DNA from 3 places in the Bacillus sp. JK74 genome. Region 1 is predicted to be linked to each of the others. Evidence: riboswitches for the same ligand, from Rfam matches in the RefSeq annotation. Region 1 holds a riboswitch; each other region holds the start of a gene.
The links. A riboswitch is a leader RNA that binds a small molecule or an ion and turns the genes downstream of it on or off. The one in region 1 is predicted to bind thiamine pyrophosphate.
Positions count from the first base shown of each region.

Region 1 (3,283 bases):
GAATCTTGTCGTTCAGGGAGACACGTGGCTGGAGACGCTGTCTGTTCTCGGCTTTATCTTTTTAATGTTTTTAAGCGGCTTGGAAATTGATTTTTCTTCATTTGAGAAAGGGAAGAAAAAACAACTCCTTCCGAACGGCAAGGAAGCGCCCAACACGTTTTCTGCCGCACTGATTATCTTTTTCGGCATCTTTATTTTATCATTGCTGCTGTCCTATGCCTTTGTATTAGCCGGTTTTATACAAAACGCATTTTTAATGACGCTTATTATTTCGACGATATCACTCGGTGTGGTGGTCCCGACTTTAAAGGAAGAACGGATCATGAACTCCAATATCGGCCAGATCATCCTGCTTGTCGCCGTTATCGCGGACTTGGCTACGATGATTCTGCTCGCTTTCTTCTCTTCTCTTTACGGAGAAGACAGCGGAAATATGTGGCTTCTGTTGATTCTCTTTGCCGCGGGGGTCGTGCTGTATTTCTTCGGCAGGATCTTTAAACACCGTTCATTTGTGCAGTCGATGTCTAAAGGCACCGTGCAGATCGGCACGAGAGCCATTTTCACACTGATTATCGTGCTTGTCGCTTTATCGGAATCTCTCGGGGCGGAAAATATTCTCGGCGCGTTTTTGGCAGGCGTTCTGGTATCGCTTCTGTCTCCGAATAAAGAAATGGTGGAACAGCTGGATTCCTTCGGCTACGGGTTTTTAATTCCGATCTTTTTCGTCATGGTCGGGGTGAAATTGGACATTTGGACGCTTTTCCAAGATCCGAAAACATTAACGATGATTCCGCTGCTTCTGCTTGCGCTGTTTATCAGCAAAATGTTCCCTGTGTTTTATTTAAAGAAATGGTACGACAAAAGAACCGTGTTTGCTTCGGGCTTTTTGCTGACGTCCACGCTGTCGCTTGTTATCGCGGCGGCTACGATCGGAGAAAGGCTCCACATTATCAGCGCCAATATGTCCGGCGCGCTGACTTTAGTTGCGGTTATTGCCAGCATCATCACGCCGATCGGCTTTAAGAAATTATTCAAACGGCAAAGCGCGCCGCAGGAAAAAAAGCGCATCACATTTATCGGTGCCAACCAAATGACGCTCCCGGTTACGCTGGAATTGCCAGAGGAGGAATATGAAGTACGGGTCGTCCATGTGTATCAGGAAAATGCCGGGGAAACGCTTGCGGAATCCGTATTTTCGGTTGACACGATTTCTGATTACGAGCCCGGCACGCTTGAGTCGCACGGTATTTTTAAAACGGATATTCTTGTCGTGGCGACGGGAAATGAAGATGTGAACGCTGAAATCGCCTTACTAGCGAAAGAGAAAGGGACTGAGCGTATCATCGCAAGCGTCGGCTCGGTTGAGCATGAAACAAAACTGAAAGAAGAGGGCATCAGTATTTTTTCTATCCTTCTGTCTACAAAAACGCTGCTGCGCGCGTTAATTGAGGCGCCGGGCGTGATGAGCCTCCTGACGAATGAGGAGTCTTCGTTATATCAGATCAATCTGGAAAACCCGGCGTATAACGGCATCATTCTGCGGGAATTTCCGCTGATGGGCGATGTGATTTTCGTCCGGATTTTCAGAGGTGTGGACAGCATCGTTCCGCACGGAGACACGCGGCTGAAAACAGGAGACCGTCTCATCGTCACGGGCTCGCGCAACTACGTGTCGGAACTGAGAAAAATCCTTGAAGCTTGACCAAATTGCAATTCGTGATAATATAGAAGGCATAACAAATAAATCATTAATCGTATGACCACTAGGGGTGTCCTTCATAAGGGCTGAGATAAAAGTGAGACTTTTAGACCCTCATAACTTGAACAGGTTCAGACCTGCGTAGGGAAGTGGAGCGGTATTTTTTTGGGGTTCCTTTTATCCATTTAAATTCCAAACCACTTTTCCGATGCGGGAAAGTGGTTTTTTTATTTTATCAGGGGGGAAGACATGATGACATTTTCTGAAGAATGCAGACAGGCGGCTGCCGAATGGTGGGACGGAAGTTTTGTTCATCCGTTTGTAACGGGAATCGGTGACGGAAGCCTGCCGATAGACCGTTTCAGCTATTACGTGCTGCAAGATTCCTACTATTTGACGCATTTTGCAAAAGTTCAGGCGTTCGGCGCCGCATATGCCGAAGACTTGTTTACGACGGGCAGGATGGCGGGCCACGCTCAAGGGACATATGAAGCGGAAATGGCGCTGCACCGCGAGTTTACGGAGCTTTTAGGAATTACGGAAGAAGAGCGTGCGGCATTTAAACCGGCACCGACCGCTTATTCTTATACGTCTCATATGTACAGGTCGGTGATGAGCGGCAATTTTGGAGAAATATTAGCTGCGCTTCTGCCCTGTTATTGGCTTTATTATGAAGTCGGCGAACACTTAAAAGAGTGCGAACCGGAGCATCCGATTTATGAAAAATGGATCGGTACATACGGCGGAGACTGGTTCAGACAGCAGGTCGAAGAACAGATCAGCCGTTTTGACGAGATTGCTGAAAACAGCACAGAGGAAATCCGCGCGAAAATGAAAGAGAATTTTGTGATTTCAAGCTATTATGAATATCAATTTTGGGGAATGGCTTATCAAAAAGAAGGCTGGTCCGAGAAGGACGGAAAAGAGGTGGAATCCTTTGGAGCTGCACGCGGTAACTGATAATCGCAAACCCGTTGCCGAGCTGGCCGAGGATATTCTATCGATTCAGCGCGAAGTGAGCTTTATCCATATCCGTGAGCGGGATAAAACAGCGGGAGAGATCATGCAGCTTTTGTCCCTTTTGAAAAAGGGCGGTGCGGATAAGGACAAATTGATCATCAATGACAGGGCGGATATCGCGCTTTTTGCCAACATACACCGTGTTCAGCTTCCGTCCCGCAGCTTTTCCGTAAAGCAGGTGCGAAGCAGATTTCCCCATCTTCATATCGGACGTTCGGTTCATTCGCTGGAAGAAGCCATCCAAGCTGAAAAGGAAGATGCGGATTATGTGGTGTTCGGCCATATATTTGCAACCGAATGTAAACAAGGACTTGAAGCAAGAGGCATCAGCCTGCTTTCAGAGATCAAACGCACGCTTTCCATCCCCGTTATCGCAATCGGCGGAATGACACTGCAGACGATCGGACACACAAAGCAGGCGAAGCCGGACGGAATTGCCGTCATGTCAGGCATTTTCTCAGCTGAAAATCCCGAGGAGGCGGCAAAACGGTATGCACGCGCGGTAAGGGAGGCCGATTATGAAGAAGCACTATGATACGGCGGTGATCGGCGGCGGAATTATCG
Region 1 covers NZ_JBSJQB010000002.1:817,040-820,322, reverse strand. Annotated here, with positions in the region: gene ACWJJ5_RS08585 (monovalent cation:proton antiporter family protein) at 1-1,702, shown strand, start outside; TPP riboswitch at 1,756-1,864, shown strand; gene tenA (thiaminase II) at 1,952-2,659, shown strand; gene tenI (thiazole tautomerase TenI) at 2,637-3,254, shown strand; gene thiO (glycine oxidase ThiO) at 3,238-3,283, shown strand, end outside.

Region 2 (3,283 bases), on a different contig from region 1:
CAGTTATTTCCCTCAGGCATTTTCGGAAATTCAAATTCCGGAATATCATGGTGATTTTCAGCTTCTTCAAGCACCGTTTTCGCCCATTCATGATCTGAATCATAAATATGGATTGATCCCGCATTATGAAAATATTCTCCGACTTCTAAACGCAGTTCTCTGGCCATTAATTCCTGCATGAAGGTAAATGAGAAAAGATCACTGATCATCCCGCGAAAAGCATCATTTGCACGCATGACAGAAGACATGTATAATTCGCCTTCCCTCACAAAAAACTGCAAACCGATTGTGCAGGAAACATCTATATTTTCTGAAACGAAGAGTTCCGAAGCATCGAATATTTGAATAAATGCCCTTTTTGAATCAATATCTTCTTGTGTCAAAAGATTTTTTATTCTATTCCATTGATTTAGTTTTGCATTTCCGAATTCAAATATTTTAGGCCCATACGCAGTGCCTGTTAATGTTTTTTTATTCATTGAATATGAAGGCATTTTTTTATTGTAATAACTGATAAAATCTAAGTCGTTACTCCCCGATAAATACCATAACACTTCAGCAAAATTAAACACGATATTGGTTTTTCTTGAGGATAAATAAGTGACACGTTCTATTGGATTTTCCAGAGTCAGATGGTAGTTCAATTGTTCTCTGCTTTTTTGTCCGCGCGGTGAATTGAAAAATTCAGGGTTGTGATAGATGTCATACAGCGTTTCCATATATGCTTCATGAAAAGTTCTCTTTCTCATTGAGATTCCGCCTTATATGCTGCAAAGATATTTTTAATGTTCTCTAATAAATCATCTGTATCTTTATAGCTGATGTACTCAACATCCGCCACTGCATTTAACCCTTGAATTAAGAAAGCATAATCCTTGTCCTTTTCTAGAAATAGCACGATCTTTTTTTTCAAGGCAGAAGCCCATCCAATTTCTATATGTGTTCCGGGAGAAGCGGGTGATCCGGGGAATGCTGCAAAAAGGTCGCAAGTGCTTATTTCATCAAAATCAATTTTAGTGCATTGAAGGGGTGTCATGAAATCTTTCCCCCACCCTTCCCGCTTGTGAGCATTATGAACCAGCCATCCTTCATTCTCAAAAAAGGAAATTAATGATTCCAGCTTTCCCCTCTCATACGTACTCATCAATCCAGTTTTCTCATCTACTAAACTTTTAAAAGGCCCTGCCAGAAAAACTTTTTTCGTCGCCACTTCATATCACCCTTTCAAAATAAATAAAGCCACTTTCCTCTATGGAAAGTGGCTTAAATATAGATAAGATAAAGAATCTCTCTAATTTTTCACTTCCCTACGCTGGTATTAACCAAATCAGGTTCAAAGGGTCAGGACGTATTGTCTCTTCTCAGCTATTAAAGCTCCCCTAGTGACTTTTTATAAATATTTACTTTAATTCTATGCTATTCCATATAAATAGTCAAACAATGACCGGCAAAAAGCGCTGCGGATATCTCTGGGATTTCCCTTCCTTGCAGCTTACCCACTAGTTTTAAAACCTTCCGGCCTCTTTTTTCCTGCCAACGAATAAGGTCACGGCAACACTCGCTGAACTGACCAAAGTCCCCAGAACGGCAGCAAGAATTGTCAAAAAGCCATGGGGAATCAGAAATCCAATCGGAATGAGGCCCGCAAACGTGAGAACGATAAAACATTGATAGACGCCGGATATGATTCTTACAACCAAGCTGCTAAAAAAGGACATGACGAATGGCGGAATGAACAAACATAAAATGATTCCGAGTGAGATCAATAAAATCATAGGCTCGTCAAAAGAAATGACATGATCGCCGGGAGACTCTTCAGCAGCCGCGAATACAGCAAATATAGACATCATCAGCGTAAGAAAAACAAGAAAAAACCTTTTCAGCAACGTTATGACTCCTTCTTATAAAAACGGGTATCCTTTTTTAATGACAATAACCATTTTATGTTATCAAATGAAATAATATGAAGTCAATTGATGAATGAATCATAATAAAGCGTGTCATTTTCTTCCGTGAAGCCGTATCAGCAAATGGTTTGAAGAGAAACAGAAACCTGGCTGTTAAAGCCGCTTATAGGAGGAGCAAGGATAAATTTATTACAAATTCATTTTCACTGACTGCCAATCAATTAAAATGGTCAGACAAAAAACCACATTTGCTGTTGAGTAGTTGTGGAATAAAGCATCGCATCAACTGCACTATGACAAGCTGAAACGTTAATATTTTGTGTTTCAGCCATTCAATCGCTATATTTGATCATGCTGTCCCAATACGATTTTTTTATAGTCTTTGCAGCAGCAAAGTCCTCTGGAATCCTATACTAATCTTCCGCAGCCGCTGCATCGGCCTTTGTCACATGAACTGTACCAAACGGATGGTTGGGAGGAGCGTAAATTGAATATAGTTTTAACGGCGTATTACCCGTATTAATCACATTGTGCCACGTGCCGGCAGGGACAACAATGGCATAATCATCATAGACATTTCTTCGGAAACTTAAATGATCTTTACTCTTGCCCATTTTAACTAGCCCTCGGCCTTGCTCAATCCGTAAGAATTGATCTACGTTAGGATGGATCTCCAAACCGATATCTTCTCCAATGCCAAGACTCATCAAAGTAATTTGAAAATGCTTTCCTGTCCATAGGGCCGTACGGAACGTATTGTTTTGTTTTGCGGCTTTATTGATATTCACGACAAATGGTTTTGGTCCATAATCTTTCAAGAGAAGGTTTCTATCTTCGTATGAAGGATCATAGTTATTTGGAACAGTCCAATAAACAGATCTTCCATCGCTATACATCGGCACATTCACACAATAATAACATTGATGCGAAAAAGGTATATAATACATTTTTCATCCCCGCAATTTTAAATTTTTGTGATATTATCCTATGCGTTTTGTAATGAGAGTGTGCCACACTAAGGAATTCCCTTGTTCAGCCTAAAAGACTGAAGTTAGCAGAATCGTTTTGGCCACAAAACCCGTTTGCATAAAAAATACCAAAGGCCTGTAACTCTTGGGTAATACTGTTGCAGCCGAGAAACTTGAACCTGCCCGGGGTATGCACTCACCAGTCCGACAACCAAGAGATATTGTGTTTTCTGTTCCACAAGCCGATTAAAACAGCCACAGTCACATAACTGGACGTATTCAACACAAAAAAGAGCAGTAAACCCGTAAGTTACTGCTCTCCTCAGTCTATCCACCGTTCATTTGTTTTACAATGTATTCAGCATCATTTCCTACACCTTGAAGCAGCGCTGAACCTCGCCTATGCTG
Region 2 covers NZ_JBSJQB010000004.1:168,044-171,326, reverse strand. Annotated here, with positions in the region: gene ACWJJ5_RS14090 (thymidylate synthase) at 1-749, opposite strand, end outside; gene ACWJJ5_RS14085 (TIR domain-containing protein) at 746-1,210, opposite strand; TPP riboswitch at 1,288-1,391, opposite strand; gene ACWJJ5_RS14080 (hypothetical protein) at 1,506-1,886, opposite strand; gene ACWJJ5_RS14075 (cupin domain-containing protein) at 2,321-2,854, opposite strand; gene ACWJJ5_RS14070 (flavin-containing monooxygenase) at 3,203-3,283, opposite strand, start outside.
Region 2: it holds a riboswitch for thiamine pyrophosphate, as region 1 does, so the genes downstream of both, ACWJJ5_RS14085 (TIR domain-containing protein) here and tenA (thiaminase II) in region 1, are expected to answer to the same signal.

Region 3 (3,283 bases), 150 kb from region 1:
CTGAGCCGGCGTTTTTGTCCTTGGCTTAAAGAAAACGGATGCTGTGAGGCATGGCGTCTCAAGCCGAATCGGGTTAACAGCTGAAGAGCTTTCTCCTTTGCGGCTCTGTTGCTTTCAAAACCGAACATCAGCTCTTGAATGACGGAATCTGTGACAAACTGGTGTTCAGGATTTTGGAAAACATATCCGATCTGTCGCCGCAGCTCTTTTTCAGAATAGGAATCAATCGGTCTGCCGCCTATTTTGATGTCTCCGCCCAGCGGACGGATGAGCTTGGCCGCGGCAGAAAGGAGCGTGGATTTTCCTGTTCCGTTAGGGCCGGCAATCGCGGTGATTGACCCTTTTTTTACGGAAAAGCTCACATCCTGAAAAATGACGTCAGCTCCTCTTGAGAATGACAGCCCGTGAACGTTCAGCGCGTCTTCTGCTGAAAGCGCAACGGGCCTGGGTTGGGGCAGAGATGGTACAGGTTCGTGAAACAAATTTTCTTTACACAAGGTAAAAGGAATGCTGACGTGCTCCTGCAATGAGATTACACGCGGAATCGCAATGCCGAGCTGCATCAGCTCTTCAATCTTTGTTTCAAAGATAACGTCCGTCTCTCCGTCCATCACCTTCTGACCCGTTTCGTCAAGGACAATTGTCCTATCCATCCACGGCGCCCAGTGATCAAGCTGATGTTCGATAACGAGAAGGCCGAAGCCTTTTTTTGCTTGAAGATCTTTGATCAGCCGCACTAATTCACGTGCCGAATATGGATCAAGCTGTGCCGTCGGTTCGTCCAAAATAATGAGTTTCGGTTCCATCGCAATGATACAGGCAAGCGCCACTTTTTGTTTTGAACCGCCTGACAGAGAAGCGATCGTTCGCGTTTTCAGATGAGTGATCTCTAATTTTTCTAAAACGTCATCGATGATTGCGTCCATATCTTCTTTTGTATATTGCAAATTTTCCAGGCCGAAGGCGATTTCATCTTCAACCGATAGCATGCAAAACTGCTGGTCCGGATCTTGAAACACGACGCCGATGGATCTGGCGGCGGGTTCTGTCAGATGTGAAAGAGGTGTTCCGTATAAAGAAACGGTTCCCGATTGAACCCCATCGCATGCTTCCGGGTACAGACCGTTTAAACAGAGAGCGAGCGAGCTTTTGCCGCATCCGCTCGGCCCGAGCAATAAAGCCCGCTCTCCTTTGCGGAGCTGAAAGGACACGTTTTGAAAAATCGGCTTTTCATCCTGATCATAAGAAAAGGTAAGACGGCCGGCGGATAGAAGGGGTTCAGATGCCTGCATCTTGGTTCACCTGTTTCTTTTTCTTCTTGAATTGTTTTCCGAGCGCCATGCCGTTCAGCACTCCTGTGTAAGCCAGCGCATCACTGATTGCTTTGCCGAGAAGGCCGGCAAGAAGCGCACCTGAGACCAGCCGGATGAGAAGCATGACGGCTAATAAACCCGGATTCAAAACAGAGTATCCGGAAACGAACAAGTCATAAATGAAGCTTGTCACAGAAGACCCCATACCGGATAAAAGAAGCACGGGCAGGGTATACACCCCCCAGCGTGTCGCTAAAAAGACCGCTTCCGCACCGATTCCCTGTGCGATCCCGATCAGAATCACCATCGGTCCTGACGGATTTCCGAGTAAGCACTCCACAAACGCGGCGATGATTTCAGAAACGAGAGCCGCTCCCGGTTTTTGAATAATGTACGCGGCAATCACCGAGACGATAAACCAGATACCGTAAATCGGTTCATAACTCATCCTGCCGAAAAATCCTGCCGCTATATTGCTTGCATGAGTTGATACTAAATAAATGACAGCAAATACAACACTGATGACGGACATGACGACAATTTCTCTCATTTTCCAATTTTTCATTGTGATCTCCTGCTTTCTTATCGGATAGTTGTTTGTATGAAAGAGTTGATTTTACGAAAGACGATTGATCGTAAGTTTCATATTGCGGTGTCCTCCCCCGTTTTTTAATGAAAAATAAAAAACTGCATATCCGAGGGAATATGCAGCAGCAGAACGAAAACGCATGGGGAAAAACCCTGCGCTCCGGTCAATCTGCACTTCCCCACGCTGGTATTATCCAGATCGGGTTATAAGGGATCAAAACACGCCTGCCGCATGTTTTATCTCAGCCGATAACAGCACCCCTAGTGCGTTTCCTATACAGTTTTTTATGATGACATCATCATAGTTGATCATGTCTGATTTGTAAACAGCCTTTCTCCGAACAGAGTTTGGAATCGGACCGGAGGATCATTCATAAAGATAAGAAGACCCCTTTTGATCAAAAGGAAACGGAGGACATCTATGTTTGTTCATACAGTGCAGTCTGGCGACTCGTTATTTTCCATCAGCAGAAAGTACGGATATCCTGTTGACAGCATCAGAAGCGTCAACGGGCTTGAGGAAACGAATATCGTGCCGGGACAGGCGCTTTTAATCCCCATTAATGAATATACGGTTCAGCCGAATGATACGTATGCCGTTATCGCAGGTAAGGCTTATGTGCCGCAGATGCAGCTGATGCAGGCAAACCCGGATATTCCGCCGAACCGGCTGCGGACGGGTATGAAAGTGAAGATCCCTGATATCTCTAACTATCTTGCGGGAACCCTGCAATTTTATGTCATTCGGACGCCTGAAGCGGATAGAGAGCTCATTAATGATTTTGCGCCGTATTCTTCGGCGATTTCTTTGTTTGAATATCATTTCGGCCCGAACGGAGATATCATGAACGATTTAAACGACAGAACCGCAATAGAAACCACATGGCAGAACAGAGTGCGCCCGCTTGCCGTCATTACGAATCTGACAGAAGGGGGATTCAGTCCGGAATTAGCCCATCAAGTGCTGCAAAATCCGGCGGCAAGAACGAATCTCGTCAACAATATCGTCTCCTTAACCGTAAGAAAGGGATACGGCGGTGTAAATATCGATTTTGAACGGGTCAGAGAAGCTGACAGGGATCTCTTCACAGGATTTCTCCGGCAGTTAAAAACCCGGCTTTCAGAGCATCAGCTCGCGTTAACGATATCGGTTCCGGCGAAAACAAGTGATGCAGTGCCGTGGCTGAGGGGATATGATTACGGCGGAATCGGAGCCGTCGTCGATTATATGTTCATTATGGCGTACGACTGGCACCACGCCGGCAGTGAGCCGGGACCCGTGGCGCCTTTAACAGAGGTCAGGCAAACGATCAATTTTGCCATCAGCAGGGTGCCGAGAAGAAAAGTGATTCTCGGTGTTCCGCTGTACGGGTATGATTGGG
Region 3 covers NZ_JBSJQB010000002.1:667,048-670,330, reverse strand. Annotated here, with positions in the region: gene ACWJJ5_RS07685 (ABC transporter ATP-binding protein) at 1-1,292, opposite strand, end outside; gene ACWJJ5_RS07680 (ECF transporter S component) at 1,279-1,878, opposite strand; TPP riboswitch at 2,061-2,174, opposite strand; gene ACWJJ5_RS07675 (glycoside hydrolase family 18 protein) at 2,323-3,283, shown strand, end outside.
Region 3: it holds a riboswitch for thiamine pyrophosphate, as region 1 does, so the genes downstream of both, ACWJJ5_RS07680 (ECF transporter S component) here and tenA (thiaminase II) in region 1, are expected to answer to the same signal.